DNA from 3 places in the Paenibacillus roseipurpureus genome. Region 1 is predicted to be linked to each of the others. Evidence: riboswitches for the same ligand, from Rfam matches in the RefSeq annotation. Region 1 holds a riboswitch; each other region holds the start of a gene.
The links. A riboswitch is a leader RNA that binds a small molecule or an ion and turns the genes downstream of it on or off. The one in region 1 is predicted to bind cyclic di-AMP.

Region 1 (10,135 bases):
GTGACTGGAAGCGTAGCCCTGCGCATAATTAGAACCATAATTCGGCGTATAATTCGCAGAGGCTTGAGAACCTTGATAAATGGGTTGATAGCCGCTTGGCTGACGATAGGAAGTATGCGAAGTCTGTACCTGCGGCTTGGCAGCAGCATATTCATTAGCTAAGTGTTGCTGAGCGATCTGGATCGCCCTCTTAACCATATTCCCCGCATCTTTCGTTCGAATTCCCGACCAACCTTCACGTTGAACGACATCATAGAAACCGAGATCCTTCGCTAACTCATGCTTGAAACCTTCCGACATGATACCTCTTCTTCGAGCCATAACATAACCTCCTTAACGTTTTTCGTCAGAAAATAGCTTCGTAAGCACTAACTTATACAAGGCTGCACCCATCATAAACAGTCATGGATGTTGGTTCCGTTAGTATTGCCCTCATGCAGCTGGTCCATGCATACCCGTATAAAAAGCAAAAACAGACCCTCAGGTCTGCCCATATCGTCATGCTATTTAAGCTAATGTTGGATATAAGTGATGCGAACCTGTCCATCATCGTTACAAACCGTTACTTCAACGGACTCGGTCAGAATATCGGCGTAGCTGTATGACACTCGTTTGAAAGCGTGGGATTCTTGATCTAATTTCACAATAAACACAGAAGGGTAGGTTTCTTCTAAAACTCCAGAACGCTCGACAGTCTTGCGACGGCCGCCATTCGCTCTCAACATGATCTTCTGCCCGACGTGGGGCTCCAAACTGCGTTTGATTTCCAACAGCGCATTTTTTGCCATTGTCAACTACCACCTCTTTCCTTGTCAATTATAACCCATTCGGACATCCATGTCAAATGAGGTCAAATATTATATCAGCACCCCATTCCCGTTGTCAACGCCATTTTTATTGGTTTCCGATTTCCCTCTCTCATCAGGTTGTCACCAAAGTTCGCAAATTATTCACACTTTTCCAGTTACTTTGGAATCAGGGCAAAAAAAGAACACCTCCTCCGCCACCCTCCTAAGCGAAGTGATGACAAGCAAGTGTTTCGTAGGTTAAACCGACTCTTCTGTATGTTGAATACCTGGGACGCCCATGCGATAGCTGCCGCGCGTCTCGATCCCGCCTAGCCCATCTAGCCCCGTTACCGTCAGGTCCATGATATCCAGCATCGAAATCGTCTCTCTCGAGGATGTATAAGACAGCTTAGCCGCGATACACAGCGGATCTAAGGCATGAATGAGGATACGCGCAGGTGAACTTGCATAATTCGCGCCAGCTCGTAATAGCGCCTCAAAATGAGACTGACAAGCGCCCGCTACAATGATTAGCGTATCGCGATTGCGCTCGTATTGACGAGCCACGCGAACCGCGTTCACGAAGTTCTGGGAATTCTTATAGCTAGTCAGGCTGCCAGGGCTGCCTTCCTGCCTGTTCTTTAGAATGCCATCATGACCTGTGATGACCACAATGTCGGGCTTAATTTGCGGCAATAGACGTTGCAGCGCTTCGGCCATTTGTGATTCATGAAAGAAGAAACCTTCTGCCGGCACACGCAATTCGCCGTACAATTGCATGCTTTTCCGCAGGTAGCTCGGGTCTCCATCAAGATGCAGCACCCGACCGGGCACTTCGAAATAGGAATTATGTTGGTGATTCTTTTGTTTATGTTGAACGGTTTGTTGGTTTTTCTCTTGCAGATGCACTTGAGCCACCGCCAACCGACGCAAGGACTCCCGAAATTCAGGCGAGCTGGATCGCGGATGATCCAAGGTTTCTTCCTTGTTGATCTTCTTCAGATCTGACAGCGGCGCATCCGCCAGCAGTCGGTAATCTACACCTCGCAGAATGGCTTTGAGATGCTCGATGCGTTCAATTTTAAACATGACGTCGCCGCCATAGGAAATACGGGTTACAAAGTCTCCTTGCCTCATCGCACAAATCCCCTCCTACGGGTATCCTATGGCGAGACTAGGCATTTGGTGCGGGTTATTTGCAGCCGTGCGCGCGCAGGGCCGTTGCTAAGCGAGCAAATTCCTCCATGCTTAGCGTTTCACCGCGGCGTGAAGGCTCAATCTGGCAGCCGTTCAGGAGCGCTTCCAGCTCCGATTTATTCTCTTTGCTAAAGAACCTTGCCGCGAGGTTGTTGTAAAGCGTTTTACGGCGCTGTACGAAGGAAGCTTGCACGACAGCGAAGAAGAAGTCAACGTCCGCCACCTCAACAGGCGGCGTTTGACGCACACGCAGTCGAATGACTGCAGAATCCACATTCGGCTGTGGAACAAAGACGGTGCGCGGCACGATCGTGACTAGCTCCGGCACGCAGTAGAACTGCACGGCAATGCTTAAGCTGCCGTAATCTTTGGTGCCCGGCTTGGCCGCCATGCGGTCAGCCACCTCTTTTTGAATCATCACGACGATATTCTCCAGCGGAAGCTTCTCCTCGAGAAGCTTCATGATGATCGGCGTCGTGATGTAGTAGGGCAGGTTGGCGACGACACTGACGCCATCCACGCCCTCGAAGTGCTGCCGGAACAGCTCCGGCAGGTTGGTCTTCAAGATATCCCCATGAATGACAGTGGCATGGGGGTATGGCGCCAGCGTTTCGTCCAGAATGGGCAGCAAACGCTGATCGATCTCGACGGCCAGCACGCGGCCCGCGAGCTTGGCCAGTTGCTGTGTGAGTGCCCCGATGCCAGGGCCGATCTCGAGCGCAGCCTTCGTTGGCCCAAGCTCAGCGGCCGACACGATTTTGCCCAGAATGTTCTGATCAATCAGGAAGTTCTGGCCTAAGCTTTTCTTCAGCACAAGTCCGTTTTTCTTAATAATCTGCTTCGTCTTACTCGGTGTGGCTACATCTTCTGCGGTTACAATGACTTCTTGTCCGTTTGTCGTCATAGAATAGACCTCGTTATCTATAGGTTTTCGTACTCTTGATTCAATTCAAATGCTCGAGGGCCGCCTCGAATTCCTCGCGAGAAATCTGAAACATCGCGCAGCGTTTATAAAATTGCTTGCCATTGCAATAACCGATGCCTAAGGCGTTGCCTACGGCCAAGCGTCGAGCCGCCGCGTCCGGGTGCACGATGAGGCCAGCGGCGATCAGATCTTCCATCGCAAGCTGCGAGACCGCGCCGTCATATTCCGTGCGCAGGTTCTGCAGCGCCTGGCGAATCGTCTCTGGCGTCGCATTCTCGACGCCGATATCACCCTTATACGCAGCTTGCTCCTGTGTAATGAACGCATGCTTGCAGCCTGGCACCTTGGCTGCAACAATCTTGCGGATCCGCTCACCAGCGTGGTCAGGATCCGTGAATATAATAACGCCTCGGCGCTGCTGGGCGAGCGCGATCCGTTTGAGCACGGCTTGCCCGATGGCCGAACCGCCCGTCTCAATCGTATCCGCCTCCACAGCCCGCTTAATGGCAGCTGTATCGTCTTTACCTTCGACAACGATCATCTCTTTAATCATGAACCGTTTTCCTTCCTAGCCCCCAGTACGCAGAAAAAGAAGAGGGGTCTCCTCTTCTTTCGCGCAGGCAGTCGCCAAGCTACGTGTATAGGGTAGTGTTCCCGCCGAAACGAACGTTTACACGTTAGTTCTCTGACGGTTTTTTGGGACCGACAATGTAGACGGTATATCCTTGTTTCGTTCCGAATTTATTGGCATAGCCATGATCTTCGAAATAAACATCGATCATCTGGCCTTTCACGCCGCTGCCGATATCCTCAGCACGACGGAAGCCAAGACCTTCAATGTAGACCCACCAACCCAGTGGAATCACCTTGGGATCAACAGCAATCGTGCGCCCTTCCGTTACAGTCGTCCCTGTATAGGTTTTACCGTAACCGTAAGCACCCTCATCTTTTCCCGTCGATGCTGCGTCCGCTGAATAAGCGGTGAGCTTCACATTCTTAAGAATTTGCTTATAACCGAAGGTGACACCATTCTTAGATACTTCATCCACACTCGGTGAGGAGGCGGAGAGCACAACAACGGGATTCTTCGTGCCAACGGCAACTACTTTGCTAATACTTTCTGTTTGTACTTCTTCACCCACAACTGCTTCCGCGACTAAAACGCCGTCCTCGAAAGTCTTTTCTTTCTTCTTCACCAGTACGCCTTCTTTACCCTCTTGAACGACTTGCTCTTTCCCTTTGAGTAAATTAGCGTCACTCTTCTTCTCTGTCTCGAATGCGATCGGTTCAGAGACTTCCTCCGTCACTTTGGTCACACGTACGATTTTGACTTCATCGCCAGCGCCGAGAGCGGCTGTCGGTTCGGGAGTGATGCGATCGTTCTCCCCAAGTGCAATATTTAAACGTTGCAATGCACTTTCTACCGTTCTTGCAGTTGTGTAAACAGTGGTGGTCTTTCCATCAGCAGTCAATTGAATTGGCGAAGCATGCTCGATGACGATTTTATCGCCGCCCTTGATTTTGGTCGTCAGGGCGCTCGAAATTTCATCGTGTTCACCAATCGTTATGGCTTGTTCATCCAGTAGGCGTTGCAGGACCCATTGCTTCGTGTGCACAATAGTTTCTTGTCCATTCACAACCACGGATACGCTCTTGGTAGCCGTTCCGTACAACAACACCAAAAACATGAAAGTCATTGCGATTGAGATTAGAGCTAGGCTTAAAATCAAACGCAAGTTTTCATGCTTCCATCGCAATGCGAAGGACATGCTGGATGATCGTTTTACATGGGTCTCGCTAAATGAGATACTGCCCACTTCTTCGGTCCTCCTTCAAAGCCTCGCCGCCAGGTTACAGCATGATAAAATTTGACGCGACTAAGGTTTTTAGTTAACTTAACGTGCTCGCCGTCATCGGTGGTACTTACGCCGAATCGGGTCGTCCCCCCCTTTTCACCTCTTCAACATCCTATGAATTCCAGGTCATTTTATGTCATCTGATCTGTGTAGAACCCTGTATGTGGACAAAAAGCCAGCAAGAAGAGGACTCTTCTCGCTGGCTTAGTTTGCATAGTGAAATACAAATAGCACGCACGACAATCGTTACCTCTCTTACGCTTACGAGGTTAGCTGACGGATTCGGACGTGAGAGTCGCCCTACTGAGGCGCAAGCTGCTTGCTTACGTCTCTGATTCACCCCTGATACTCAATCTGCTCACTTGCCAGCGTATGAACGCTAATCAAGCTTGCAGTGGTTCCCCCGTTTCCACATTTGGAACTCAGCGAATGGAAAATTGGCAAATTGGATATTAAGTTATTATGAAAAGTATATTACGCTGTTAATCACAACCTGTAAAGGGATATACACCCGTTAAAAAGGGCTAAATTGCTCAAATTTCGATTATTTTTCAAATATAACCTCATTTTATCTGCATTTCTCTAACTATAACGTACGTATACACCTTTTCTTATACCACTGTGGCTAAAACTAGGTTAAAAATTCAAATTTGTTTATAATGATTCTGGAAGATCTCTATTCGAAAATACCAATAATTTGCTATTTAGGGAGGCAATTGAGATGGGGCCCATCTTGCAAGTAAACGCTTTATTCGGGGGATATTTACCAAACAAACCCGTTCTTCACGATCTCACATTCTCGATTCAACCTGGTGAAATGATGGGATTAATTGGACTCAATGGCGCAGGTAAAAGTACTACAATTAAGAATATTTTGGGATTGCTGCAACCTCAGAAAGGATCCATTCACATCAATGGGTTAACCTTAACGGAGAATCCCATCGCTTATCGTTCTACGTATGCCTATGTCCCAGAAAGCCCTGAGCTCTACGAGGAGTTAACGATCCGTGAACACTTGGAACTGACCGCTATGGCGTACGGTGTATCCAAGGCCGACTTCACCACTAGATCCCAATCGCTGTTAGCGCAATTTCAGATGGGAGACAAGCTTAACAGCTTCGCCAGCCACCTTTCCAAAGGGATGAAGCAGAAGGTGATGATCATGAATGCTTTCTTAATCGAGCCCTCCCTATACATCATCGACGAGCCTTTTCTCGGATTGGATCCTCTCGCGATCCGCTCTTTACTCGACCTCATGGTCCATATGAAGCGAAAGGGCGCATCCTTTCTCATTTCTTCGCACATTTTGTCTACAATTGAGAAATATTGCGATAACTATGTCGTACTTCACAAAGGGCATCGGGTCGCACAGGGTGATTTAGTCGAATTGCGCGCACAAACAGTGCTGCCTCATGCGTCATTAGACGACATCTTCTACAAGCTCGTGCAAGGAGATCCGCAATGAACCCTTCAGAGGATACTACATATGCATTGAATACACAGGCCTTATGGAGGCAGAGATTTAATTATTATTGGAAGGAATCCATGGGCTATTGGCAGTACGCCGCACGGAGCAACTTTATCGGCTTCTTGTTGTTTCTTGTCATTGTTTCTTCCTATTATTATGCAAAAACATTACAGCATCTTCCGACAGATTATCCGTACCTATGGATCGTGCTTCTCGTGCTCACGCCTTCCCTATCTGCCAGCTCCATACGAACATTAACTCGCAGTGCAGACCGCATGTTTCTATTACGTATCGAGCATGAAATGGGCATCTATTTTAGAAGCAGTTTCCTGTATAGCTATCTCATGCAGAGTGTTTGGCTTCTACTAGCTTGGGTGGCCGTGGCACCGCTGTATTACCACTGTTTAGGCTCTAAGGCACAACCTTTTCTATTGATGCTCATCCTGTTTCTTCTATTAAAAATAGTTCACCTATCCGCCAGTTGGCAAGAAGGTAGATTCGTCTCTGAGCGAACGAGATTCGCTTCCGTCTGCTTACGTTGGGCAGCTTCGCTAGCCCTGCTCACCATCCAATTTCACTATAGCGTCCTTTGGGCTAGTCTAGCTGCATTAGTTCTATTATTCATATGGCTGGCGGTATTCCGCAATGTGTCACGCTATTTCATTGGTTGGGACTATTTGATCGCCAAAGAAAAGCAACAACAGGCAAAACTCTATGCCTTCTTCAACTGGTTCATTGACGTGCCTCAACTGCCAACGCGAATAGCCCGCCGAAGCTGGATCAGCGGACTTACGCGAGCTGTCCCATTTCGACAGGATTCAGCTTATCTATACATCTACACCAAAACATTGCTGCGAACCGAATTGTTCGCGATTCTCCTGCGTATTACCATGATTAGCGCCTTAGCCATCGCTGCTTCGAACACCGCTTCCGTACGCAGCATCATTCTGGTTATCACGCTGGCGATATCCATGATCCAGGTAACGTCGCTTGAGCGAGCTCATCGGTATACGTTCTGGCTTGGCATGTACCCGCTCGAACCTCAAGGCAAAGCTCGCGCTTTGGCCTATCTCATATGGTTGGCGCTTACCGTGGAGCTTGTCCTGCTAACCATTCCTTACATGCCTGGTCTTCCAATCCGTTATCTCATCGTACCTGCGTTAAGTTTCATCTGCATTAGCTTCGTTAGCGGAGTCATACTCCATCGCAAGTTCAAGAAAAATGCCTTACTTGAGGCCGAGTAAACGAATCGCATTATTCGTTGTAACTTCAGCCAACTCTTCCAGAGACATCCCCCGAATTTCCGCGGCGGTTTCGGCCACTAAATGAACATATCCCGTTTCATTTCGCTTACCGCGGAATGGGTGCGGCGTCAGGTAAGGCGCATCCGTTTCGATGAGCAGACGGTCGAGCGGCACCTGTGCGAGCACTTCTTTGGGCTGAACCGCATTCTTGAAGGTAACAGGCCCGCCGAATGAGATATGGAAATTCATATCCAGACACTGCTTGGCCGTTTCCCAGCTCCCCGAGAAGCAGTGCATGATGCCACCGACTTCCGACGCCTTTTCCTCTTTTAGAATATGTACAATATCTTGATGCGCATCCCGGTTATGAATGACGATTGGCATCCCGAGCTTGCGCGCCAAACGAATCTGCTCACGGAAAACCCGCTGCTGGACGTCCTTCGGCGACTTATCCCAGTAGTAATCCAAGCCGATTTCCCCGATCGCCACGACTTTCTTGTGCTGACACAGGGATTCGATCCAATCGAGATCTTCCGGCGTCATATCAATGGCATCGACAGGATGCCAACCTACCGTGGAATAAATGAAATCGTATTTCTCCGCAAGGGCGATAGAGCTCGGAATCGTTTCGCGATTAAAGCCGACATTGACCATTCTCGTGACACCAGCATCGTACGCGCGCTGAATCACTTCAGCCTGATCTTCGTTAAATTGTTCTGCATTTAAATGTGTATGTGAATCCGTCAGCATGTCTCTTCTCCTCGATCTCCAACTTGATAAAATCTATTTAATCTTGCTCACCTAGCATGGCCCAAACATCAGCATAATTCTCGGCGCTTAATCGCTCGAGCAGCTCTTCAGGGTAGTACACATGATGTTTCCCCATTTGAAAACCGCTAATCGATTGCACAATCTCCGAACGATGGGATATTTCCGTTAAGTTTTCCTTATGATCCAGCAGGAGGATCGGCAAATTATCGTCATGCTCGCCTGCGCGATATACATCATACGATTGATTGGACGGAAAGTCGATCTCCATATAATAAGAAGGATCAAACCCCGCCTCTCGCATCACATGCTCCATCCTCTGAATCAAATGCTCCTGATTTTCGTCAAAAGTACTGTATTTATACAGCCTGCGATCCAGGAACCTTTTGCACATATCACTAAGAATCGCGTCCTTCTCATTGCACCAGAAGGTCAGCATCGTCTGCATAACCGACTCATCGAGCACCAAATAATCTTCCAGCGAAATCTGATTCTGTATCAAATGATGAATAGGCTCCACCATAAAACCAAACGCATACCCATCTTCATATAAATGCTTGGCTCTGGCAAAAATTTTATGCAGCAGAATTTCGGCGCTTCGCGTAACGGGGTGGAAATACACCTGCCAGTACATTTGGTACCTAGACATCAAGTAGTCCTCTACGGCGTGCATCCCGCTCTCTTTGACAACGATATGACCTTTGTATGGACGAATCACGCGAAGAATCCGTTCTAGATCAAACGTTCCGTAATTGACTCCAGTAAAGTAGGCGTCGCGCAGCAAGTAATCCATCCTGTCGGCATCCAATTGGCTGGACACAAGACTCACCACAATTTCTTCGCTATACGATTTGCAAATGACACCGGCTACCTTTTTCGGAAAATCAGGCGATACCCGTCTCAACACTTCGTTTACCTCCGTATCTCCAAGCACAATACGGCATGACCAATCTTCGTGCCTCGTGCCGAAAGCCTTCTCGATGGAATGCGAGAACGGGCCATGTCCCAAATCATGCAGCAATGCGGCGCAAAGACAAAGCAACCGCTCTTCCTTCGGCCAGTCCTCATAATGGTTGCGTTCGAATTGCGAAATAATTTTCCGAGTGACCTCGTACACTCCCAACGAATGCGAGAATCGGCTATGCTCGGCCCCGTGAAAGGTCAAATAAGAGGTGCCTAGCTGTCGGATGCGGCGCAAACGTTGAAATTCCCTCGTATTGATCAAATCCCAAATCGTCTCATCCTGCACATAAATATATTTATGAACGGGATCTTTGAATACTTTCTCTTCTTTCATTGCGGTCGACCTCCCTTTATTATTGTATATGTGTTCGACATTTCCGACAAACAATTGCGGATTTTGTCGTATTTTGTCGAATTTCAAATTCCAATTTTTCACTTGGTTAAACATGCTTTTTTAGGTATTTATCGATGCGACTACAGACCCGCTTGCCGTAATATATTCCCGACGAATCCTTATTTTAAGCGTGATCTCGGTCTTTTGCCTATGACACAAAAATGAAAAAATTTAGACAAAATTCCGATTTCATTTGGAAAATATGGTTGACTATTTTGGGAATGGTTGGTATCATATTCTTAAGCATATGTCGAAACATGACGATCTTGATAAAAATTTGATAAATTCGAAAGGGGTTTATAAATAGATGATGAAATCTACAGGTATCGTAAGAAAAGTGGATGAACTAGGACGCGTTGTTATTCCGATCGAGCTGCGCCGCACGTTGGGTATTGGTGAGAAAGACGCTTTGGAAATATATGTAGACGGCGAGCGCATCATGTTGAAGAAATATGAGCCTGCTTGTATCTTCTGTGGTAATGCGGAGAACGTTTCTTACTTCAAAGGAAAAATTGTTTGCCATATTTGTTTA
Region 2 (10,135 bases), 760 kb from region 1:
GGCAGCAGGGCTGGGGCAGCCTCGCGCTGGCCGCAGCGCTTGTGGGCTGTGCCTTTATCGGTCTCCCGCACAGTGTCGTGCGCGGGATCAGAAAAATCGCGGTATCGTACGCGATATTCCTGCTTTTTTCCGTCGCGCTCGCGGGGCTTGAAGTTTCACCCTGGGGCTACTCCGCCGAGAACGCCTGGAGCACAACCTTCATCCTGGCCCGCTTATTTGTCGTTTTGCTGGCAGGCTATTGGCTAGCAATGTCGACTCCTTACGGTCAGCTCGTACAGGGATTGAACTGGGCTTTACAATATTTGCACCGATGGAAGGTGCCTGTGGCTTCCTTCTCCTTGGCGGTGTCGTTCCTCTTTCGCTTCATACCGCTTATCTTACGGGAGTGGCAGCAATTCTCGACGATTGTGCGTGCCCGAGGCAAAGCATCTGTCCGCCCAGGCAGCGTGCGCGTACGCGACATTCCTGCGCTAGTCGTTCCTTTATTGCTCGCGATGTTTCACAGGGCAGAGCAAATGACCGTCGCGTTGGAGATGAAGCAAATCGACGGCATGACGCTGCTTCTACGAAAATGCACCCTGCAATGGCAGCGAGCGGACACCATCCTAGCCGTGTGTGCTTTACTCGCTGGGGGGATACTGCTGTATACCTAACGAGTGCTTGCTTTGAGCTTTCCGCACTACGGCTTTCCGCTCATCACCTTTCGTCATCTTGAGCCTATTTCCGCGGTATACTATACTTAACTAACGACGATAATGAGCGGCGGTGAGACAGTGGAACCAACGTACACCATCTACGAACAGCAGATTGAGCGGAAGCTGAAACGGTGGGAAATACGGCTGCAGAGACAGCCTAACCTGATTGAGCGTGCATCCAAGTTGGTTCAAAACCGCATCAATCAAGTGATCCCGGAGAAAGTCCATAACACGATTACGGCAACGGTCAAAGGCATCGTGCAGACGACCTTGTTCGGTGTAGGTTATATGCCCTCCTCGGAACCGCTTCGGGGACTGTCTTTGGGGGATCGCGATGCGAAGGCGGAGGAATTGCTGTCTCTGTACAAAAAAATCGCTGCCGCCGAAGGCGCTGGAACGGGAGCAGGCGGCATTCTGCTGGGATTGGCTGATTTTCCGATTCTCATCGGGATCAAAATCAAGTTCCTTTTTGAATTAGCGCATATTTACGGCTACTCTACCAAGGATTATCGCGAGCGTTTGTTCATTCTGTACGTATTTCAGCTGGCATTCTCCAGCTCGAAGAAGAAGCCAGAACTGCTGCGTACGATTAAGAACTGGCCTGTCATATCCCAAACCTTCCCGCCAGCGGTGGACTATGCGAAACAGATCGACTGGCTGCAACTACAGCAGGAGTACCGAGATACGATTGATTTTCGTAAAATGCTGCAGCTTATCCCCGGCATCGGGGCCGTGGTCGGCGCGTGGGCGAACTTTGGCCTATTGGAAGAGTTAGGCGTCGCAGGGATGAACTGTTTTCGGCTGCGCAGCTTGCAGGATAAGGCGAATTGCGGATTTATTTAAATTTAGTTATCCGATGAGTTATTTCCGTGGAAATCACGCATAAGCTAATAAAGAGCCGGTTATCGGCTCGCCTTGTGAAGTGATATGTGATTATTTTCACAAGCATATATGTGATTTATTTCACAATCAGAGGAGTGTTGAGGATATGAGCAAACCCCACATTGTCATTCTAGGAGCAGGCTATGGCGGTCTTGTCACGGCGATTCGTCTGCAGAAGAAAATGAGAAGAAGAGAGATGGACGTGACCCTCGTCAATAAACATGAGTATCATTACATGACGACTCACCTGCATATGCCAGCTGCTGGCACGGATCATCATGAGAATGCGCGTGTTGCGATTTCGGATTTAATCGATGAACGGAAAATTCAGTTCAAGAAGTCGACGGTTCAGCAAATTTTGCCCGCGGAGAAGAAGGTTGTCCTGGAGGATTCTGTCCTTACCTACGACTATTTGGTGATTGGTCTGGGCAGTGAAACCGAAACGTTCGGTATTCCAGGGATGCGCGAATATGCCATGTCGATCAAAAGCATCAATAGCGTTCGCTTCATCCGGCAGCATATCTCTTACATGTTTGCTAAGTCCAAAATGGTGCCGAATCGCAAAGATTACCTGACGTTTGTCGTTGGCGGCGCGGGGTTTACGGGTACGGAGTTTGTCGGTGAACTGGCCGACCGCATCCCTTTTCTGTGTCGGAAATTCGATGTCGATCCAGCCCATGTCCGCATTTATAATGTGGAAGCATCGCCTTCTGCGCTGCCCCCAGGTTTGCCCGATGATTTAATCGCCTACGGGATGGATGTGATGCGCCGCAAAGGCGTGCAGTATAAGCTTTCGACCGCAATAAAAGCGTGTACGCCAGAGGGGGTCATTTTAGATAGCGGCGAGCTCATCCGGACAGGTACGATTGTATGGGCAGGCGGTATTCGCGGCAATTCCTTGCTGCAGGAGGCGGGATTTGATGTGCAGCGCGGAAGGGTGAAGGTGGACCCCTATTTGAGGTCGTATCAATTCCCTGACACGTATATCACAGGCGATTGTTCGATTGTGACCAGCCCCGAGGGAACCCCCTATCCTGCGAATGCGCAAATTGCTGTTCAACAAGGTTACAATGCGGCTCGGAACATTTTGCAAACGGTGCGGGGCAAGGAGCTTAAACCCTTCGTCTATGATTACAAAGGCACCGTAGCTTCATTAGGGCGCTGGGACGCTGTGGGCTTGCTCAAAGTGAAGAAAGTGAAAGGGCGCTGGGCCTCCTTCATCAAAAAAATGATTGATGCCCGTTATTTATTCCTTATCGGCGGCATTCCGCTCATTTGGAAGAAGATGATTTGGAAACAAAAAGGGGCAAACCGCAATTATCATGTACCGAATTAATCATTTTTACTAAAATATGCCGAGTCCGTGCGAGATCGGGAGAAAATGAACGAATCATATGATTGTAAGCGAATTATTGAGTCATACGGAAGGTGGAAAGAAGCTTTTTAGGATTATTCCATCCTTTACTATGTGGGAAGAAGAGAGTAGTATTCAACTCGTACCTGAACAGTTGAATATTTCGCTTAATTTTCTGATACGAAAAGCGGGGGAACCACGTGTTACATGGGGTGAATGAAGGTGCTGATCCAGGGTACCTTTTAGGGCAGATTTCTCGCGGCCCGAATCCGACAGCTAACCTCGTAAGCGATCGTGAGAAAGGAGAACATGTGTCTATAACACAAGGTCGATCCTTGTGTTTTTTTGCGTCAATTTTGAGAACTATAGAAATACGATGTTCAGTTGAGACTAGTTTTATTGGAGGAACGTCCACGAAATGACAAGCGATTCATTGAAAAAGATTGTGTTTGGTAAGCCGCTGAAATCCAGCGAGTTGGAGTCGGAGAAGATGCCTGTTTGGAAAGCACTTCCGATCCTATCCTCGGATGCGCTATCCTCTGTATCTTATGGTACGGAACAAATTTTGTTAGAGCTCGCAACCGTAGGCGTTGCCGCATTTGCGTTCTCTCTACCTATTGCGGTTTCGATTATTGCCTTGATTCTATTGCTCGTACTCAGCTATAGGCAAGTGATTGAAGCGTACCCAATGGGCGGCGGCGCTTATATGGTGACCAAAGAAAATTTGGGCATGGTCTGGGGAAGATTAACTGGTGTATCCCTCTTGATTGATTACACACTGACTGTAGCTGTTTCGATATCAGCCGGTGTGCAGGCGATCACGTCCGCTTTTCCGTCCGCTGTACCGTATATCGTTCCGCTAACATTATTTCTAGTATGGGTGATGGTTTGGCTTAATTTACGAGGCACATCTGAATCAGGAACCGTGTTTGCAATTCCAACTTACTTCTTTATTTTTTGTATCCTTTTGCTAGTAGGGAAAGGTGTATATGATTTACTAACCGGGTCGCTTAATACGCAGGCCATCGAATTTGTACCGAGCTCTGCAACGAACTCATTAACGTTATTCGTACTACTGAAAGCATTCTCGTCGGGCTGTTCAGCTGTCACAGGGATCGAAGCAATCTCTGATGCCGTACCTCACTTCCGCACACCATCGGTGAAAAATGCAAAGCGTACACTGATCTCACTAGGTGGTCTGTTGGCTATCGTCTTCGGCGGGGTGACGCTTATCGCTTTGGGCTACGGGATTGTACCTGATCCTAATGGTCATACATCCGTGCTTTCGATGGTGACAGAGCAAGCCTTTGGCCGCGGCGCCATGTACTATGCTACACAAATCGCGACGATGCTGATTCTCGTACTCGCAGCGAACACAAGCTTTAATGGTTTCCCGATTTTAGCTTCGATTATGGCCCAGGACAAGAACTTTCCAAGAATGTTCTCTTACCGCGGCGATCGACTTTCTTATCACTATGGTATTATCACGTTAGGTGTATTAGCGAGCTTACTTCTCGTTGGTTTTAAAGGTAAAACCGATGCGCTCATTCCGCTTTATGCGATCGGCGTATTTCTCTCTTTTACACTGGCTCAGACCGGTTTGGTTCGGAAATGGTTAAGAGAACGCGTACCTGGCTGGATCGGAAAGTTGATGATTAACGGCTTAGGCGGCATTGTTTCTCTAGCTGTTCTTATCATTTTCTCTGTTACCAAATTTAGCGAGGGTGCTTGGATTGTCATTCTGATAACGCCGATTCTTTTGGGGATTATTACGAAAATCAGTCACCATTACGACGATGTTGCCAAACAGCTGCGCATCGATATTACACAAGACCGCGTCTGCACCAAAGAGCCTGTCATTATCGTACCTGTAGCTGGGATTCATCGTGCTGTTGAACAAACCTTGAACTACGCGAAGTCGCTGTCGCCTAACGTGATTGCCTTCTATGTATCCTTCTCCGATGAAGATGAGGAAGCGATGCAGGAGAAATGGAACATTTGGGATCCAGGTGTTCGACTCGTTGTGTTCAAATCGCGGTACAGAACGATCTTGAAACCGCTCGCTGAGTTCATTGAACGCATCGACACGCATGTGTCTGAAAAGCAATCGATCATGGTGATTCTACCGCAATTCATCCCGAAAAAATGGTGGCATCGTCTGCTTCATAATCAGTCTGCGGCGCGTATTCGCTCCAAGCTGCAATCGGAAAAGGATATCGTTGTTGCAACTGTGCCGTATCATTTACATGAATAGACGTGTAAACTAATAGGGAGATGGAGTTAAAGAGGTGACCTTATTATGGTGAAAAAGAAAGCTAAAATGACGCCAGCTTCCCCTAGCGTGCAAGATAAACCAGCAACGCTGAAGGATCTTCTTCGCCCTGATGTTTTGGCAGGACTCAAAGCTCAGGCTGACGCGATGAAAGCGGAAGAGCAAGCGAAGAAAGACGCAGAGAGAGCGAAGGCGGAAGCGGCTCGTAAGGCGGAAGAGAAGCGGCTGGAAAATGATTTTGCCTATCAGCTGGAGAAAAGCAACTTGGATTGGCGTAAGCATAAATGAGGGGGCGCACGAAGTGCCTCCTTTTTTTGCTTGGCTCGGCAGTTGCGCTTTCAGCATGTCAGGCGGAGGGCATTGACGTTGCGCAGGAGACTGCGCAAGCGACGGAGCAAGGGGCTATGCAGGAGAAGGCTGCTGTGACGCCTGAAGCTACGAAACAGGTGACGCCGCAAGTGAGCGCGCAGGTTGCGCCACAGGTCACAACGATGCCCGCACCGCAGCCCTCGCTGCAGCCGACAGCTACTGCGACCATTGCGGCTTCTGCGTCGTTAGAGCAAAATTTGCTGAACCGTTATGCCAAGGCCGTCCCTGCTAAATGGGGAGAACATATCTCTGGTGTGAAAGAACGGTTACATACGAAGGAGAAAATCATTGCGCTCACGTTTGATGCCTGTGGAGGCAAAGACGGAAGCGGCTACGACGAGAAGCTGATCCAGTTTTTGATCCAGGAGCAGATCCCTGCGACACTATTCATCAACGGTAGATGGATTGCTGCTAATCCGAGCATCTTTGCGGCGCTGGCCGCCAATCCGTTATTTGAAATCGAGAATCATGGCACTGAGCATCGGCCCTTATCTGTGAATGGCAAGCCTGCCTATGGGATCGCAGGTACGAAGAACGTCCAAGAAGCCATTCATGAAATGAATGACAACGCGAATCAGATCGAGAAATTGACGGGCAAGCGGCCTCATTTTTTCCGTTCGGGTACGGCCTTTTACGATGATGTGGCGGTATCTATCGCCCATGATCTTGGCTTCGAGCTTGCAGGCTACTCCGTGCTGGGCGATGCGGGGGCGACATATAATACGAAACAGGTCTACAACGCGCTAATGAAGGCGCCAAGCGGCTCCATTGTGCTTGCGCATATGAATCATCCCGAGAAAGAAACGGCAGAGGGTGTGATTCAAGCGATCCCCGAGCTGCGGAGAGCGGGCTTTCGGTTTGTGCAATTAGCGACTATGGAGCTGGAGTGACTTTACGTTAGATTTACACGTTAGATTTTGACACGTGCTTGGTACCCCAATCCTCTTATTGTAGTAATCTCTCCTTCCTCTGTACGCCAGTCCCGCAGCGTTTGCCGAATCCGGTTAATCGCTAGATCGACCGCTCGCTCGCTTCCTTCATAATCGAACCCCCATACATTCTCAATCAGTTGTTCTCTTGTCATTGTTTGATTGGGGTGATTCAGTAAATAGAGCAGAAGATCCAGGTCTTTCGGCGTGAAACGAAGTTCGGTTCCATTCAACTGCACGGAATGCGATTTAAAATTTACTTTTAAGCTGCCAAAATATTTCGCGTCTTCCTGCTCAAACACGCGAGTTGAGCGTCGCAGCACCGCATCGACTCTGGCGGTAATTTCTTCGCCGATAAAAGGTTTTGTGATATAGTCATCTGCCCCTTGTTTCAGACCTTGCAATTTATCTTGGATTGTTCCTAACGCCGTCAGCATAATAACTGGGCAAGCGCTTCGTGCACGGACAAATTGCAGGAGATTCCATCCAGAATCATCCGGCAGTGTGATGTCCATTAGGATGAGATCCGGTGAATGCGATTCGAACATATCCTTTGCTTCTTGACAGGTATAAGCCTGACGGACGGAATAGTGCTCTCTTTCCAAATATGCCTTTAATACGAGGGAGATTGTCGTATCGTCCTCAACAACCAAAATTTGTTTCATCCTATCCCGCCTTAAGTTTTTCTAGAAGTATGTCGTAAGATGTTACTATTTCTTTCTTCATAGGGAACATGCATTCCTGCCGAATAAGAAACAGACTACCTGCAAGCGAATGTTCCCTGCAGGCAGTCCGTTATGATGCGATTACACGGCAAAGAAAGAGTAAATATCATTCGAGTGCTGGAAACCGATATGCACGAATTGATTGGTATTCCTATCGTACTCGTAATCCATTTTCCAGCTGTCATAATGTTGGGTTACTTCGGATATGGCATGTACAATTTCATGAGCTTCCTTATTGGTCATGACGGGATGCAAGGAAATGCGCACCCACCCCGGTTTCACATCCATATATCCGGCATCAATACGATTGGTGATTTGCTTGGAGAACTCTTTATCAATATCCAGCAAATAGTGCCCGTAAGTTCCAGCACAGGAGCAACCGCCCCGCGCTTGAATCCCAAATCGATCGCTTAACAGTTTGGTAAAAAGGTTGTAATGGATCGTTTCTGAGTAGAAGGAAATAATGCCGAGACGTGCACTTTTTTCCGGCTCAAGCATATGAATATGCGGGTTTCTTTTCAATCCCTTAAATACGATGTCAAGCAGCTCGTTTTCTCGCTCATGGATGGATTTCAAGCCCATCTGTTCCTTTAGCTTGAGACAAAGCGCTACGCGAATGACTTGAAGGATGCCTGGCGTTCCGCCATGTTCACGTTCTTCGATATCGTCGCAGTACGATTTCTCCCCCCAGGGATTCGTCCATTTCACCGTACCGCCTCCAACGGCATCCGGGATCCCATTCTGATAAAGTTTTTTATCGAAAAGTAATACACCACAGCTGCCTGGGCCTCCAAGAAACTTGTGAGGGGAAAAGTAGATGGCGTCCAATCGTTCCAAGGGGTCTTCGGGGTGCATGTTTATGTTCACATAGGGAGCGGCTGCTGCAAAGTCCACAAAACAAAGCCCGTTGTAGGTGTGCAATAGTTTTGCCATTTGATAATACGGCGTGGATACGCCCGTCACATTGGAACAAGCTGTGAACGCCCCGATAATCAACTTGCGGTGGCGATTCTCTTCCAACAGAAGTTTCAAGTTGGTTAAGCTGATATTCCCATCGGTATCCGGCTTCAGCACCATGACATCCGCAGTGGTTTCAAGCCATGACGTATGATTCGAGTGGTGTTCCATATGAGTAACGATCACCAATGGGCGGTCTTCTTCCTTCAATCTGATCTGACAACGCACTGATTCTGGCACACGCAACCCCAAGATACGCTGAAAAACATTAATGACGCCAGTCGTTCCGGAACCGCTGGTCAACAACACATCTTGTTCCAAATCGGCATTGACATGTGTTTTGATAATCCGCCTTGCATGCCGGTACCAGTTGCTCATCATTTCCCCGGCAGCGCTTGCTTCTGTATGTGTATTCGCCATAAAAGGCCCAACGATCTCCGTCATCTTCTTCTCAATCGGCGTATATAAACGGCCGCTTGCCGTCCAATCAGCGTAAATCATATTTTTCCAACCATATGGCGTTTCATACCGGTGCTCAATTCCAATCACATATTTGCGATAGGCGTGGAAAAATTGCTCTAATGTTGACATCTCGATTTATACCTCCAGGGTGTTTGTATTGTGTCGTATAGGTATAGAATAACAGTCTACTTTATTAGATAAATTTTTTATATAGTGGATTTATGACTACTTTATCTTGTTTTTTTAAAATATTTCTGAAATATTAGGGGGGAAAGGGTTCAAGATATTTCGAGAGGGATGGTCAACAACATGTCTGAACAGCACATTTACATTCGGTACACTGAGGATGCGGACGCCGCAGAACTAACAGCGATGTTCAAGCGTAACAGGGATTTCTTTGAGAAGCATTCGCCAAAACCGCCCGAGGCGTACTATACGGAAGAGCACCAGCTCCAAGCCATTTTGAAAAGTAAAGAAGATAGGGACGCGGATAAGAGATATTCCTTCGTTATTTGTTTGGAGGAGGATGGTCGAATTTTCGGCCAAATTGGGTTGAATTTTGTGATGAGAGGAGCGCTCCAGAGCTGCATGATTGGTTACAATCTGGATCAGGCCTATAATGGTAGAGGGTATGCGACGGAAGCGGTTAAACGGGTGGCCCAATATGCCTTTGACGAGTTAAAGTTTCATCGGATTGTTGGTGAAGCCTCGCCGAGTAATCCTGGATCCATTCGAGTTCTCGAGAAGGCTGGTTTTCACAAAGAAGGAATCTCACGCAGCAACGTGAAGATTAACGGGGTATGGGAAGATCATCAAGTGTTAGCTTTGATCAATCCGTCAGAAGAAATCTAAAAGCGCTCGCCCTAAAGGCGGCGCTTTATCTTTTTTTCATCTCAAAAAACTCGCAAGCCGCCCGGTCATAATAGGTCAACTCGCTGACCCGCGTTTGAACGACAATGGTCGTATCGCTGAATCGCAAGAGGGTGGCATTGGAATCGACAATGTGGTCATCCTTGAACACACGCAAGACCGCCCCACGCTCTATCGCCTCTTGAAAATCTGCATCGGTATGTAATCGTTGATTCCTTGCCATAAGTGAATAAGGTCCCCTAACATCAATGAATTCGTTCCTTACATAATACCATAAGACGCAGAAAAGGCCGAATCTAGACGAACGCCTATGCCTAGCCGAGCATACAATGTAGCACCAATTGCTGCTTAGGCTGAGAGGGTGATCTGTAAGATGGATATTCAACTAATGCCGATTCATTGGGTCTATTTAGTGTTCATTGGCTTTATTTTAGCGCTTCTTATTAAACGCAGGGATACAACGATGATTTGTGTTGTTGGTATTTTTGCGCTGGGTCTGCTTGCGACAGAGACGTTGAGCGGATCGGTTTCAGGTGTGTTTAACAGCTTTATCTATGCAACAAAAGAGTTGATGGGCACGATCATGATTATCTCGATCATTGTCGCCATGAGCCGTGTGC
Region 3 (10,135 bases), 510 kb from region 1:
AGTCACCGTGTGTCTTCTCTTTCGGCACTTCAAGAATAATTTCCGGCAGCTGCGCTTCGGGGGCAATTCCTGCAGCAAGCACAGCTTCTTTAATCGCTTGCTTCACTTTCGCTTTCACTTCATTAAGAACGTCCATGGTCTTACTCCTCCTGAATTAACAACTTGATTCGATAAGCGCCCGCATGGGTGCCTGATGCATATAAATCATAGCTCCATCTCGTAATTCCGATCCCGTGGGTGGCTTCCGAAGTGAGCGTGTGTGTCTCTATGTCCAACTCCATTCGCAGCTGCGGCGTCTGATAAAACCCTGTTCGTCGCTCACCCGCAACGAAAGTCTGCTCCGCTTGCACATCGCCTTGGCGTATGATGCGAATCTGATTGTCTTCGAGCTTAATGAGCGTGACTGTTCGTCCTAGCTCGTTCGGCTCTTCTTCATAACGAATATAGGTATGATTTCCTTTGCGGTACAGATCTCCGCGTGCCTTCTGCACGGTCGTCTCGCTCCCGCTCCGACTCTCGATGCGAATCCGCACCCGCTGTTTATCGGTCATGTTTCATCTTCTCCTCTACAGACCTGCCGCAGTAACACTTGCATCGGTTGCCCTCGTGAACGGCCGAGTCAGGCATGTTAGCAATAGTTTATATGAAAGAATGCTTAAATTCAATGTGTGGTGGGCTGTATCCCTTGAAACGGCAAGAAACCTCCTCATCCATGAAGCGAGCTTCACTGGCATAAGAAGGTTTCTTTGCTTATCTTACAGTGCCGGAACTGGCATACCCCTCTCGGCCCACTGTTCTTTGGAAGGTCCATACATGCCTATAACAGGCAAGCCAGCCTGACGCATGAGAATCGTCAATTGACCTCGATGGTGAATTTCGTGCTTCAGATAGCCATACAAGGTCGCGCTGATCGTCCATTTCAGCCCGAACATATCGACCAGCTCCTGCAATTTCGCATCGGTGAGCTGTGTAGAGATGGCGTTCAGGATATTTTTTGTTGTTGACCGATAGGCGTCAGCTATCGCAGCTGCTTGTGTTGGCGGCCCACTCGATGCAGACGGCGCCTCAAAGGTTAGCCCTGTGCCATAGAGCATGCCTCGATCCGTATGAACAAGGTGCCAGGCAATAAAACCAAGCGGACGATATCCTTCGACTTGCGTTTGATTAAGGGATTCATCTGTTAGGGCATCCAGCAGCTTTTGCGTGTTGGCAGACTCTAGCTCGTACTCTCTAACGAAACTTTCAACGGTTGTAAACATTTAATTTAGCCTCCAAGGTAAATTTTGTTTTTGGTTTGTTTCTGTACACAGTATATTCAGGATCTGCTGACAACTGTATGGCAGTGATTTTTCTAGATTATGAAAAAAGGGAGGGCTAGAGGAACGTGGGTACGCTATTTATGCGAAAAGAGGCCTAATTGGCACGTGGACGGAACATGAGTTCGCTAACTGCTCCAATTGTCGGGAAAACTACTGCTATGGGGCAAAATAAAGCATCTACGTTCCGCCTACTTGCTATTTCGTGGCGTTTCTGGGGAAATAACGGAACCACGTTCCGTTTGGGGGCGCGGGGGATGGTCAACCACTCTTAACTGACCTTGCATGCCGTCACTCGACGCTCCAGACCAACTTTAGAAGCGGTTAACCACCTCTATCTCGCTCATTTCTAGCCATTTCCCAGATTTAAGAGTGGTCAACCACTCTTAACTGACCTTGCATGCCGCCAATCGACACTCCAAACCAACTTTAGAAGCGATCCACCACCTCTATTTCGCTCAAAACTAGCCAATTTCCAAAGTTAAGAGTGGTTAACCACTCTTAACTGACTGCACAAGCCACTACTCCAGCAAATCCCGCGCATACCGAGCCCACGCAAAATAAGGGTGAACTCCGCTCACCCCAAATAAAAGAGGCCGCTATCTGCGGCCTCTCACACATTGCGTTTTCCCTTGCAGGACTACGCAGCTTATTTAATCAAATCTTCCACGAATTTCGGCAACACAAACGCCGCTCTGTGCAGGCGCGGTGTGTAGTATTTCGTTGGGAATTCTGGAATCGCGGACTCTTCGACTTGCAGCGGATCGTGCTTTTTGCTGCCCATGGTGAATGTCCACAAACCGCTTGGGTACGTAGGGATGTTTGCGCTGTACACACGTACGATCGGGAAAATTTCTTTGACGTCGCGGTTCACCGTCTGAATCAAATCGGCTTTGAACCATGGGTTGTCCGTTTGCGCCACGAAAATGCCGTCTTCTTTCAACGCATCGAAGATGCCTTGGTAGAAGCCTTTGGAGAACAGCTCAACAGCTGGGCCAACGGGCTCTGTGGAATCGACCATAATGACGTCGTAACTGTTTTTATGATCGTGGATGTGCATATAGCCATCGTTCACGATCACTTCAACACGCGGGTTGTCCAACTCGCCAGCGATTGTCGGCAGGTATTTCTTAGAGTACTCAATGACTTTCCCGTCAATGTCAACTAGAACGGCTTTCTTCACTTTCGGGTGCTTCATGATTTCACGAATCACGCCGCCGTCACCGCCGCCTACAACCAGGACATACTCTGGATTCGGGTGAGTAACGAGTGCTGGGTGCGCCACCATTTCATGATATACGAACTCGTCTTTGACCGTTGTCATAACCATGCCGTCTAATGTCAGCATCGTGCCCCACTCTTCGGTTTCGATCATCGCAAGATCTTGAAAATCCGTTTGCTCTCTGACGTACGTTTCCGTCACTTTCGCCGTAATACCGAAGCTATCGGTCTGTTTCTCCGTGTACCATAAATCCATAGGTAACCCTTCTTTCGCTCTCTATTTGGTATGAATAAATTCGTGACATTCGTTATCTCTTACAGTGTTCCACAAGCCTCAAAAGTCATACGAATTTGCGCTGCATTTTCAAGCCCCTCCATATGCACAAATTGTATTATAGTTCATTACCCCCAAAATGCAATAATTTCCTAATCTTTTTCTTACCATGTCACAAAAAATATTTACAATTCATTGAATACGGACTCCCATGCTTTTCCATACTGGATAGTAGCGCCTTTAGGCACGTAGAAAGGAGGCATGACGGATGTCCGAGAATGAAAAGTCCCGACAACCAACCTCAGAAACTGGGCAATCCCGAGCAAAAGGTGAAATCCCTGCATCCATGCGCTGGATGCGGCGAATTAAGAAGACGTTCTCGTTCTTCTTCACTTGCGGTCTGCTGCTGCTGATCGGAACGGCAATTTTCCTCGTCTATCTCCGCTCTCAAACGCTTCCCGTTACGAAAATGCTGCAAACCTCGCAAATGTACGACGTACACGGCGAGGTCATTGACACCTTTTACTCTGGGCAAAATAGGCAAATCGTTCCGCTTAGTGAAATTTCGCCTAATTTGATTCACGCCACGCTCGCAGTGGAGGATCAGCATTTCTATGATCATTTCGGTGTCGACCTCAAAGCTGTCGCACGTGCAGCCATTGTGAATGTGCAAGCGATGGCGAAGGTGCAAGGAGCAGGAACGATTACCCAGCAATTAGCGCGTAATTTATATTTAACGCATGATCGTACCTGGACACGCAAATTCAAAGAAACGGTCTACGCCGTTCAAATGGAAATGCAGCTCAGTAAGGACGAAATTCTAGCGGATTATTTGAATCAAATCTATTATGGCCACTCTACATATGGCATCGAGACCGCGTCGCAACTATTCTTCGGCAAGCATGCCAGTGAGCTGACTTTAGCAGAGAGTGCGATGATTGCCGGCGTCCCGAAAGGACCTCGCTATTATTCACCTTATTATGATTTGCAAAATGCGATGGATCGCCAGAAGGTCGTGCTTCAGACGATGGTGAACAGCGGCTTCATTACGCAGAGCGCAGCAGACGCGGCAGCTAAGGAGAAGCTGACGATCCAGCCTCTATCGAAGAAAAAGCCTTCGGTCGCCCCATATTTCCGCGACTATGTGCGCAATCTCGCAACCGAGAAGCTCGGCATCTCGGAGGAGCAGTTCGATGAGGGCGGTATCCGGATCTATACCACTCTCGATGAGAATGCGCAGCAAATTGCGGAAAATGTCGTGGCCAAGCAGCTCGAAAGCAAGCCTGAGCTGCAAGCCGCGCTGGTCGCCATCGATCCGAGATCTGGCGAGATTAAAGCGATGGTCGGCGGACGCGACTATGCGGAGAATCAATTCAACCGCGCGCTTTCGAATACGCGGCAGCCTGGCTCTTCCTTCAAGCCATTCGTATATATGGTCGCTTTGCAGAATGGCTATACCCCTGTCACGATGGTCAAGAGTGAACCTACGGTGTTTACTTACGATGAAGGGCGCCAGCAGTATGTACCAAGAAACTTCAATGATCAGTATCCAAATGCGAATATCGATATGCGGCAGGCGATCTCCAAGTCCGATAACATCTACGCGGTGCACACCATCCTCGATGTCGGCCCTCAGAAGGTGATCGACTTCGCCCGCAAGCTCGGCGTGGCTTCACCCATGAAGCCATTGCCTTCCCTCGCATTAGGTTCGTTTCCCGTGAGCCCACTGGAGATGGCTTCGGCTTTCGCCGCCATTGCCGATGAGGGCATCCATCGTGAGCCAACGGCTATTTTACGCATCGAGGACGCGAATGGTGAGGTCTTATATGAAGCGAAGAAGGTGGAAGAACAAGTCATCCCCCCTGCTGTCGCCTATGTTATGACGAATTTAATGGAGAGCGTCTTCGAAGAGGGCGGAACGGGCAACCGTGTTGCCAGCACAATTAAGCGGCCGATCGCTGGCAAAACGGGCACAACCGACACCGATGCCTGGCTGGTCGGCTTCACACCTGAGCTGGCAACCGCCGTCTGGGTTGGCTACGATAAGAGCCGTGCCATTTCGACGGTCGAGTCGCATCTCGCCTCGCCGATCTTCGCGGATTTCACGGAGCAGACGTTGGATGCCATACCTCCGAAGCTGTTTACGGTCCCAGATGGTGTCACCACCGTCTATATTGATCCTGTAAGCGGCAAGCTGTCCAACGAGGACTGCCCGAACGCGAAGATGGAAGCTTTCTTAGCAGGCACGGAACCGACGACGTATTGCACAGGCAAGGCTGCCGATCCGAATGGGACCAATGGTCAAAAATCTGGCTCCAAAGGCGACAACGGCTCCTGGTGGAACGATCTGAAACGCTGGTGGAACGACTAAACCCTGTCATTCCCGGCATGCTATATAACACAAAAAGGCAGAACTAAGCGCGTCTTAGTCTGCCTTTTTGCTGTCCTAGTATATGAGGTAACATACACTAGGGTCTAGTATACCCGCTTCCCCTTAGCCTAACAATGGATGACACATAATGTTCATATTCTCCATAATCGCCCCAAAAAGCTTACGATAACGCATCCTTCAGCGTTTGGTCCGAGCGATTCCACCAGTCTTCGTTGTGTGCGATCAGACAAGTGCGCAACGCTTCACGCTCCTTGTCGGACAAACCCTCCAGTACGAATTTACGCTTCATTGCGGCATCCATCTTGTTCACATGATCGGCCAAGATCTTCCATCCGCGGCGCGCTTCGGTATCAATCAACATCTCGCACGCCGACATCCCTGCGTAGTAAGCACCGTCTTCCGCGCGATCTACCGCGACCCAAACGATCCACGCTTTGCGGCCATTTGGAACTTCCTCTTTATTCATCGAGAACTTAATCCCTTTCTCGATCTTGCTCTTCGCATGAAGGGTCCCTTCATCCAGGTAGGCTTCTTCACCATCGATAATAACGCCAGATACGTTGCTAAGGTCAATCGCACCTGCGCCGAATCCTTTATGATTGACTTTGGAACTTACTATATTTAAGGCTAGCTTCTTTTTATCCGCTTCCATGAGTTCACCTTCCACTTTCACCTAAGTTAAAATGACGACTTGCTATTATTGTAGCGAAAGTCATTCAGCAGAACAAGAGGCGGGGGCTTACATCGCCTATTTCCGAGATTTCTTTATCCCGCAGAAATATTCCCTAGGTTGTCTACATATACATGCTGTAGATGCTTGTTTAGGCGGGGTGAATCTCATGATTAATCTATTCAATAGCCGCAAAGTACAGTGGATTGCCGTCATGCTGCTGGCTGCCGGCGCCGTGTTTATAACGGACACGTTGCTCCCTTCCACACCACGAGGGATTGTTCCCGTCGTTTCCAAAGAGGTTCCTTTGGCGAAGTCACCGGACATGCGGTCTGCCGATAGCGGGAACCCCGTAGAAACATCAACACCGCTTAGCTATCGCATTGCTGAATATCACATGAACGTTACTTACATTCCTGAAACACAGCAGCTCCAAGGACAGCAAACCCTCACATGGGAAAATCCAGGGTCTGTACCTGTGAATGACATCTATTTTCATCTCTACCCGAATGCGTTCGCCTCGAAGAAAACGACGTTCATGCGGGAATCGGGCGGCAAGCTGCGCGAGGACGAAGCCAAAGCTGACAGCGGCGGCAGCATGGAGCTGTTATCTGTAAAATCCGATGAAGGCAATGACCTCACCAAACGGATGACGTTCGTACAGCCAGATGACGGCAATAAGGACGACCATACGTTACTCAAAATTCCACTCACGAAACCCGTCGGTCCTGGGGAACGCGTTACGATCCGAACCGAATTCCTGGTGAAGCTGCCCGTTGCCTTTGCCCGGATGGGTTATGTGGACGACTTCGTCATGGCAGGGCAATGGTTTCCGAAAGTTGCGGCCTACGAGCGCAAAGGTACGCGCGGCCGGACCGAGCCTGGTTGGGACCTCCATCAATATCATGGGAATTCGGAGTTCTATGCCGACTTCGGGATGTATGATGTGAAAATTCAAGTGCCCGCCAATTACACGGTAGCCGCTACTGGCTTCCCAGTGAAGCCAGCTGTGACCGATAAGGGTATGAAGACGTACCAATTTTATGCGGAAGATGTCCATGATTTCGCTTGGTCCGCCTCCCCCCATTTCGTCTATGTCGAGGAACCTTTCTCGGCGCCGCAAGTGCCAGGAGTTAAGATTAAGCTATATCTCGATCCGAACCATCAAGACTTGAAGGATCGCTATATGTACGCTGCCAAAAAAGCGCTAGCGCGCTACAGCCAGTGGTACGGAACGTATCCGTACTCGACCCTTTCCATTGTCGTGCCTCCTGCCGGCGGGAATGGCGCTGGCGGGATGGAGTATCCCACATTAGTAACGGCTTGGGGAGCATCCGACAAAGATCCAGATCTGGAACTCGAGCGTGTCGTCGTCCACGAAATTGGCCATCAATTTTTCTACGGACTCGTGGCCAGCAATGAATTCGAAGAAGCGTGGCTCGATGAAGGCTTTACATCTTATGCCGAGGACAAGGTGATGGAAGCGGAGTATGGCGATAAGCCGAATTTAGCCGTTGAATCCAGCTACATTACCTCACCGAATGCGCTGCGCAAAGACGCATGGGCCTATACCGGGCATGAGCAGTACGCTGAAAATGTGTATACGCGCGGCAAGCTTGTACTAAAGGCGATTGAGCAGCAAGTGGGCACCAAAGTCATGGACCGCATCATGAAAACCTACTTCCAGCGGTGGCAGTTCAAGCATCCGTCTACGAAGGATTTTCAGCAAGTTGTGGAGGATGTCAGCAAGACGAAGTGGGATGATTTCTTCAACCAATATGTGTATGGCGATAGGATGATGGATTATTCGGTTGAAAGCGTGCAGATCAAGCCTCAAGGCAGTAAGGGCTCCGAGACGTACGAAAGTACCGTCCGCATTGTGAAACATGGCGGCAATTCACCAGAAGTGCCGATTCAGTTCCATTTTGCTGATGGGACGTCGCTGGATAAAACATGGGATGGCAAAGACAGCTCCATCGAATTCAAATTTACGAACGCCTCCCCCGTCGACTGGGTGCGGATCGATCCAACCTATACGCTCGTGCTGGAGAATAAGCATATCAACAACTTTTATCAAACGGAGTTAAATACGAAATGGCAAATACGGTGGAATCTCGGCCTCGCCCAGTTCCTGCAAGCTCTGTTCGGCTCAGTCGCCTGGTAAGCGCGCAGCTCATGAAGTACGACAAACTCTGAGCCCGCTTACGAAGCCAGTTTTCTAAAGAAAACTTTGAGGAGGGACCTCGTTGGCAACCTATATCAAATCCGGCTTCAGGGCAGCGATGCAACAGCCTTTTGCCACGATCATGCTTTTCCTGTACCAAATGGGCTGGGGGGTGCTTCTGTATAAGGGGATTCAGGGCGTCCTCGTCCCCCTCATGCATCGCTTTCCGGGCAGCGAGCAGCCTAAGCAAGCACTGCAGCTTTTCTTAGCTGAAGGTCAATTTCAGTTATTAAAAACGGATCTTAGCCACTCCTACCTAGGATGGCTGGCGTTCCTGCTATGCGTGCGTATGCTGCTCACCCCCCTCCTGAATGGCGGTGTCTATTATTCGCTGACGCACACCGAGCAGAATGCCGGCTATCGCTTCTTTCGTGGCATGAAAAAGCTCGTGCTTCCCTTCTTATTCGTGTATCTGATCCGCATCGTGCTGACACTGCTGCCGTTGATCTGGCTTTTCCCTAAGGCCAAATGGATTCTAGCCCACAGCTCTTCCTATGAACAGCTGGCGCTGAACTTGCTGCCTTGGATTCTCGGCTTTATGATGTATGGCTTTCTCTTGCAGCTGCTGTTCATGTATATCCAATTTGCGCTTGCAGCTGAGCTTGGCGTCCTTTCGACAGTCATTTCCTTTTTCCGACATTCGATCCCCATTATCGGACTTGCCGTTTCCTTACTTCTCATCTCAGGACTTCTGGCGGGCGTCACGGTAACGGCGACTTATGTGTGGGCTGGACTAGTCGCGCTGCTCATTTATCAGCTGTATCCGCTGTTCCACATTTTCATCCAAATCTGGAGCATCACCTCCCAATATCAGCTACTTTCTGCCAAAATATCCAATTAACATCCAGCAAATTCGTCTATTTGTACAATAAAGTCCCTTTCGCCAAAGAAAGGGGCTTTTTTTTGTCTGTTTTCCGAACAATTGGGCTTTTTTTTCGCCTATTTTGCCAAACAAAAAGAGGATTTTCTTTGTTTATGACGAATTACATGATCTAGCATCAAAAAACCAAATATTTCATGCCGAATTCCTCAGTTTATGGGGAAACGGGGGAACCACTCCGGGTGAATTGATCTTGCAAGACAGGGATCATAGGGAACCTTCAACCGAACCCTCCAGCTAACCTCGTAGGCACCGGAAGGAGACAAGCAGTTGAAGAACGTTGTTACTCTTGTTTTTAGTCTTGTTTTGTTTTTGAGTGTGAGTGTAGGAAGCGTTTTCGCGTCGTCCACCATGGACAGCGCCGTCGATGACCTCATGGGAACTCCGTACAAATGGGCTGGCACAACAACCAAAGGGTTTGATTGCTCTGGGTTCACGTCCTACCTATTCAGCGAGTTCGGCATCGACATTCCGCACAGCTCTAAATCCCAAAACAAAGAAGGCTACTGGATCGACAAAAGTGAACTTCGTAAGGGCGATCTCGTATTTTTCAACACGGATGGCAGCGGTATCTCTCACGTAGGGATGTACCTGGGCAATGGTGAATTCGTTCACTCCGCCACAAACCAAGGTGTTGTTAAGAATAAGTTGAGCGAATCCTACTACGCGAAGCGGTATGTGTCAGCCAGACGAGTTCTGTGGGATGATATCTACAACCAACTAACTGCTGAATCCAATTAATCTTCTCATCACAGGAATGAAGCCCTTAAGCTTACTCCCAGGAGTAGCCTTACGGGCTTTATTCATTTGTGCATGCCGTTCAGCGGAGCACCCCACCCTGCTGTGGAGAAAAAGGTGAATGAGAAATTGCTAGCCAGTATGCAATTGAACGGCAAGTCCCCCATCGCCGCTGTTGGCGTCGAAGTGCAGGAATGCTGGGTGCATTGCAGCCGAGCGCTGAAAATGTCGAAGATTTGGGAAACCGACAACTGGGTGCCTGAGCAAGAGCAGCCAGATGGCATGGACATGTTCCCCGCCCATGTGGCGATGAATGGCATCGTGCTGGATGAATAGCTTGAGGTGCAGATGGGGCAGTGCGGGATGCTCCTGATACCTTCCAAAAGTTATAACTTGACACACCATGTTAGCCGTCCTATA

Region 2: it holds a riboswitch for cyclic di-AMP, as region 1 does, so the genes downstream of both, MJB10_RS23900 (APC family permease) here and MJB10_RS00935 (ubiquitin-like domain-containing protein) in region 1, are expected to answer to the same signal.
Region 3: it holds a riboswitch for cyclic di-AMP, as region 1 does, so the genes downstream of both, MJB10_RS25310 (C40 family peptidase) here and MJB10_RS00935 (ubiquitin-like domain-containing protein) in region 1, are expected to answer to the same signal.

What each region holds. Positions count from the first base shown of each region.
Region 1 covers NZ_CP130319.1:206,046-216,180, reverse strand. Annotated here, with positions in the region: partial or broken gene MJB10_RS26630 (small, acid-soluble spore protein, alpha/beta type) at 151-321, opposite strand; gene veg (biofilm formation stimulator Veg) at 513-788, opposite strand; gene yabG (sporulation peptidase YabG) at 1,047-1,925, opposite strand; gene rsmA (16S rRNA (adenine(1518)-N(6)/adenine(1519)-N(6))-dimethyltransferase RsmA) at 1,981-2,889, opposite strand; gene rnmV (ribonuclease M5) at 2,930-3,463, opposite strand; gene MJB10_RS00935 (ubiquitin-like domain-containing protein) at 3,588-4,727, opposite strand; cyclic di-AMP (ydaO/yuaA leader) riboswitch at 5,010-5,204, opposite strand; gene MJB10_RS00930 (ABC transporter ATP-binding protein) at 5,482-6,231, shown strand; gene MJB10_RS00925 (ABC transporter permease) at 6,228-7,478, shown strand; gene MJB10_RS00920 (TatD family hydrolase) at 7,461-8,228, opposite strand; gene MJB10_RS00915 (HD domain-containing protein) at 8,266-9,543, opposite strand; gene MJB10_RS00910 (AbrB/MazE/SpoVT family DNA-binding domain-containing protein) at 9,911-10,135, shown strand, end outside.
Region 2 covers NZ_CP130319.1:5,294,285-5,304,419, reverse strand. Annotated here, with positions in the region: gene MJB10_RS23915 (ATP-binding cassette domain-containing protein) at 1-653, shown strand, start outside; gene MJB10_RS23910 (EcsC family protein) at 774-1,538, shown strand; gene MJB10_RS23905 (NAD(P)/FAD-dependent oxidoreductase) at 1,684-2,913, shown strand; cyclic di-AMP (ydaO/yuaA leader) riboswitch at 3,086-3,237, shown strand; gene MJB10_RS23900 (APC family permease) at 3,350-5,185, shown strand; gene MJB10_RS23895 (YqkE family protein) at 5,231-5,491, shown strand; gene MJB10_RS23890 (polysaccharide deacetylase family protein) at 5,518-6,462, shown strand; gene MJB10_RS23885 (response regulator transcription factor) at 6,483-7,166, opposite strand; gene MJB10_RS23880 (aminotransferase class V-fold PLP-dependent enzyme) at 7,308-8,774, opposite strand; gene MJB10_RS23875 (GNAT family N-acetyltransferase) at 8,955-9,497, shown strand; gene MJB10_RS23870 (hypothetical protein) at 9,523-9,738, opposite strand; gene MJB10_RS23865 (hypothetical protein) at 9,889-10,135, shown strand, end outside.
Region 3 covers NZ_CP130319.1:5,552,939-5,563,073, forward strand. Annotated here, with positions in the region: gene argS (arginine--tRNA ligase) at 1-136, opposite strand, end outside; gene MJB10_RS25275 (DUF1934 domain-containing protein) at 141-551, opposite strand; gene MJB10_RS25280 (DinB family protein) at 756-1,259, opposite strand; gene speE (polyamine aminopropyltransferase) at 1,966-2,793, opposite strand; gene MJB10_RS25290 (transglycosylase domain-containing protein) at 3,080-5,182, shown strand; gene MJB10_RS25295 (YwhD family protein) at 5,364-5,855, opposite strand; gene MJB10_RS25300 (M1 family metallopeptidase) at 6,043-8,037, shown strand; gene MJB10_RS25305 (hypothetical protein) at 8,120-8,938, shown strand; cyclic di-AMP (ydaO/yuaA leader) riboswitch at 9,106-9,244, shown strand; gene MJB10_RS25310 (C40 family peptidase) at 9,329-9,718, shown strand; gene MJB10_RS25315 (hypothetical protein) at 9,791-10,051, shown strand.